2 regions of the Pseudomonas sp. DY-1 genome follow, and region 1 is predicted to be linked to the other one. Evidence: predicted binding sites of a transcription regulator. Region 1 holds the regulator's gene; the other holds the start of a gene.
What was found. The regulator sigma-54, encoded in region 1, starts transcription at its own class of promoters, with help from an activator protein. The targets are predictions, from matches to a motif close to ANTGGCATNNANNTTGCTNT.
Positions count from the first base shown of each region.

Region 2: the regulator sigma-54 is predicted to act here: its motif matches at 811-830, upstream of flgA (flagellar basal body P-ring formation chaperone FlgA).

Region 1 covers NZ_CP032616.1:3,114,967-3,117,162, forward strand. Annotated here, with positions in the region: gene lptB (LPS export ABC transporter ATP-binding protein) at 1-293, shown strand, start outside; gene D6Z43_RS14705 (RNA polymerase factor sigma-54) at 442-1,938, shown strand; gene hpf (ribosome hibernation-promoting factor, HPF/YfiA family) at 2,023-2,196, shown strand, end outside.
Region 2 covers NZ_CP032616.1:197,545-199,740, reverse strand. Annotated here, with positions in the region: gene D6Z43_RS01160 (chemotaxis protein CheV) at 1-763, opposite strand, end outside; gene flgA (flagellar basal body P-ring formation chaperone FlgA) at 873-1,601, shown strand; gene flgM (flagellar biosynthesis anti-sigma factor FlgM) at 1,731-2,069, shown strand; gene D6Z43_RS01145 (flagella synthesis protein FlgN) at 2,118-2,196, shown strand, end outside.

The DNA of each region.
Region 1 (2,196 bases):
GGGTGGAAATCGCCCGGGCGCTGGCTACCTCCCCGAAATTCATCCTGCTGGACGAACCGTTCGCCGGCGTGGACCCGATTTCCGTGGGCGATATCAAGCAGATAATCCATCATCTCAAGGCCAAGGGAATCGGTGTGCTCATCACCGACCACAACGTCCGTGAAACGCTGGACATCTGCGAGACCGCCTACATTGTCAGTGACGGACAACTGATTGCCGAGGGTAGTGCGGAAGCCATCCTGGCCAACCAGCTGGTGAAGGAAGTCTATCTGGGCCACGAGTTCCGCCTGTAGCCTCCCGCGACATCTCCTACAAGATGGGTTGCGCGAGCTAGGAAAATCCTTCAAGGTCAGGCATATAATTTGCTTCCTGGTGGCGCTTCGGCGCCCTGTTGTGGATGGCGCGTGAGCGCCGGCGAATCAAGGTGCTAAGCCCTCTGCCATGAAACCATCGCTAGTCCTTAAGATGGGCCAGCAGCTGACGATGACCCCTCAGCTGCAACAGGCCATCCGCCTACTCCAACTCTCCACCCTGGACCTCCAGCAGGAGATCCAGGAAGCACTGGAGTCCAATCCCATGCTTGAGCGGCAGGAGGATGGCGACGATTTCGACACCTCCGACCCGATGGCCGAAGGCGACCAACTGCCTAACACGAGTAGCCAGGAAGCCAGCTTCCAGGAGTCCAGCGTCGAAACCAATGCCGAAGCCATGGAAGATGGCGAATGGCACGAACGCATTCCCAGCGAACTCCCTGTCGATACGGCCTGGGAAGATGTCTACCAGACCAGCGCCAGCAGCCTGCCGAGCAACGATGACGACGAGTGGGATTTCACCTCGCGCACCTCGGTCGGTGAAAGCCTGCAGAGCCACCTGCTCTGGCAGCTGAACCTGGCCCCCATGTCAGACACCGACCGCCTGATTGGTGTCACCCTCATCGACTGCATCAATAACGACGGTTACCTCGAAGAGACGCTGGCAGAGATAGTCGAGGCCTTCGACCCCGAGCTCGGTATCGAGCTGGACGAAGTCGAAGTCGTCCTTCATCGCATCCAACAGTTCGAGCCCGCAGGCATCGGTGCCCGCGACCTGCGCGAATGCCTGATCCTGCAACTTCGCCAGCTGCCTCCGGGCACCCCGTGGCTGACCGAGGCCCAACGTCTGGCTGGTGACTTCCTAGACCTGCTCGGCAGCCGTGACTACAGCCAGTTGATGCGGCGCATGAAGGTCAAGGAAGACGAACTGCGCCAGATCATCGAACTGATTCAGGCCCTGAATCCACGTCCCGGCTCGCAGATCGAAGCCAGCGAACCCGAGTACGTCGTACCCGACGTGATCGTCCGCAAGCACAACGAACGCTGGCTGGTTGAGCTAAACCAGGAAGCCGTACCGCGCCTGCGGGTCAATCCGCACTACGCGGGTTTCGTTCGTCGCGCCGATTCCAGCGCCGACAACACCTTCATGCGCAATCAGCTTCAGGAGGCTCGCTGGTTCATCAAGAGCCTGCAGAGCCGAAACGAGACTCTGATGAAGGTCGCCACCCAGATCGTCGAGCACCAGCGCGGCTTCCTGGAGTATGGCGAAGAGGCGATGAAACCCCTGGTCCTGCATGACATCGCCGAAGCCGTAGGTATGCACGAGTCCACAATCTCGCGCGTGACTACCCAGAAATACATGCACACTCCCCGCGGAATCTACGAGCTGAAGTACTTTTTCTCCAGCCACGTAAGCACCTCGGAAGGCGGTGAATGTTCGTCTACCGCGATCCGCGCAATCATCAAGAAACTGGTCGCAGCGGAAAATCCGAAAAAGCCGTTGAGCGACAGCAAGATCGCTGGTTTACTGGAGGCACAGGGCATTCAAGTGGCCCGTCGCACAGTAGCCAAGTATCGCGAATCCCTTGGGATAGCGCCTTCCAGCGAGCGGAAGCGACTGATGTGACGCGGAAATTGACCCACGCCAAAGTGTTCCGGTGGCAGGCCCGTTAGCCTGTCTCTTATACACGGGCAATAAGGAGAAAGCGGTATGCAAGTCAACATCAGTGGACATCAACTGGATGTGACCGACGCCCTGCGCGATTATGTCGGCGAGAAACTTGGCCGGCTCGAGCGCCACTTCGACAAGATCACCAATGTGCAAGTCATCATGGAGGTCGAGAAACTGAAACAAAAGATCGAAGCCACCTTGCACATCGCCGGC
Region 2 (2,196 bases), 2.9 Mb from region 1:
TGCGGATCTCCGCCGTCAGGGTATAGCCATCCATCTCCGGCATCTCGATGTCGGAAACGATCATCAGCAATTCCTGTTCCGGCGCCTTGCCTTCTTCCACCAATTCACGCAGGTAGTTGTAGGCTTGGCGCCCATCGTTCAAGGCCTTGACCTCGACGCCGACGGTTTCCAGGCAACGGATCACCTGCTTGCGCGCGACGGAAGAGTCGTCGACGATCAGGACGCGCTTGCTGACGGCCTTGCTCTGGGTGTCGATATCGATAACGCCTTCGGACACCACTTCGGAGGTGGGCGCCACTTCGGCGAGGATCTTCTCGACGTCGATGATTTCCACCAACTGCTTGTCGACCCGGGTGACCGCCGTCAGGTAATGGTCGCGACCGGTTCCCTTGGGTGGCGGATGGATCTCCTCCCAGTTCATGTTGACGATGCGCTCCACCGAGCGCACCAGGAACCCCTGCACCTTGGTGTTGTATTCCGTGATGATGACGAAGCTGTTCTTCAGGTCATCGAGGCCTCTGCGCCCGGTCGCCATGGACAGGTCGAGAATCGGAATGGTACCCCCACGGATATTGGCGACCCCGCGTACAACCGGACTGGACTTGGGCATCAGAGTGAGACGGGGGCACTGCAGTACCTCCTTCACCTTGAACACGTTGATCCCGTACAGCTGCGGCCCGTCAAGACGGAACAGCAGCAGCTCCAGGCGGTTCTGCCCGACCAGTTGAGTACGCTGGTTAACCGAATCCAAAACACCGGCCATGACCAGACTCCTATTACAAGTCGATGAGCGCCCGCTTCAGCCTAGCAGGCGGCACGAGCCTTGCTTCTAAGTTTGCATGAACACCATGATGACGCTTTTCCGACACCTGATGGCAAAACGCCGCAATACGCTTGCGGCTGTTTTACCCGCTTTGTGCTGTCTCGGCTACAGCCCTGCGTCGAGTGCGAGTGTGACGTCGCCTGAAGTACTTATCGGCACCGCCGAAGGCTTTCTTGAGTTCACCGTCGAAGAATATCTGCAGCGCGGCAATATCCAGGGTCGCAGCGAAATCCAGGTCAACCGGCTCGATCCCCGCCTGCGGCTGGCAGAATGCGACAGGGATTTGACGGCCAAGCTGGAAAGCCCTGCCCAGCCGCTGGGGCGTGTCACGGTACGAATCAGCTGTGAGGGCAGCGCCCCCTGGACAGTGTTCGTCCCCGCCCAGGTGAAGCTCTATCGCGAAGTGGTGGTAGTCACGCGCGCATTGCGCCGTGGCGTGCCCATCACCCATCAGGACGTGGCCCTGGCCGAGCGTGACGTGGGCACCCTGAGCCAGGGCTTTCTGAGCGATCCGGGGCAGATCATTGGACAGAAAACTACGCGCTCCCTGGTTTCCGACCAGGTATTGGCCCCATTGCACCTGGAGCAGGCCGAAGTAGTGAGCAAGGGCGACCAGGTCGTGATCAGCGCCGTCGGCTCGTCAATCAATGTACGCATGCCGGGCGAAGCCATGAGCAAGGGCGCGCCGGGTGAGCAAATACGGGTCCGAAACCTGAGCTCCGGCCGCGTGATCAAGGCCCGAGTGAAAGGGCCAGGCCAGGTTCAGGTAGATATGTAGACATGATTCCGCTGGCGCCGGACCGGGCTGATTTCCTAAACTCAGCCGGTACGAAAGAATTTTCTAAAGTTATCCCGGACAGGGCCGATAAAACGGTAAGCGTCCAATTAGCGTCCGAGGTTCAGCATCATGGTTATCGACTTCAACCGGCTTAATAACGGCCCCACGCCTGCCAACTCCGGGCGTACCGGCAGCACCCAGGCCGGCAAGAGCGAAACCGTCACCAGCGGCCAGACTGCTTCGACCCAGAACACCGGCGAGCAGGCTCCGACTGCCAAAAGCGGCGAATCCGTGCAACTGAGCAGCGAAGCTCAAGTGCTGCAGAAAGCCGGCGAAAAACTGCGCGACCTGCCCGTGGTGGACAAGGAACGCGTGGAAAAGCTCAAGCAGGCCATTGCCGACGGCTCCTACCAGGTCGACAGCAAGCGCGTGGCCAGCAAGCTGCTGAACTTCGAATCCCAGCGCTAGTCCACGGGCGGCGCTGGGGAACTTGGACGCTAAGGCCCCAGAGCGCGTATGCACGATACCAACCTGCTTCAGCTGTTCACCGACGATATCGGCCATGCCAAGCGTTTGCTTGAGCTAATGGACGAAG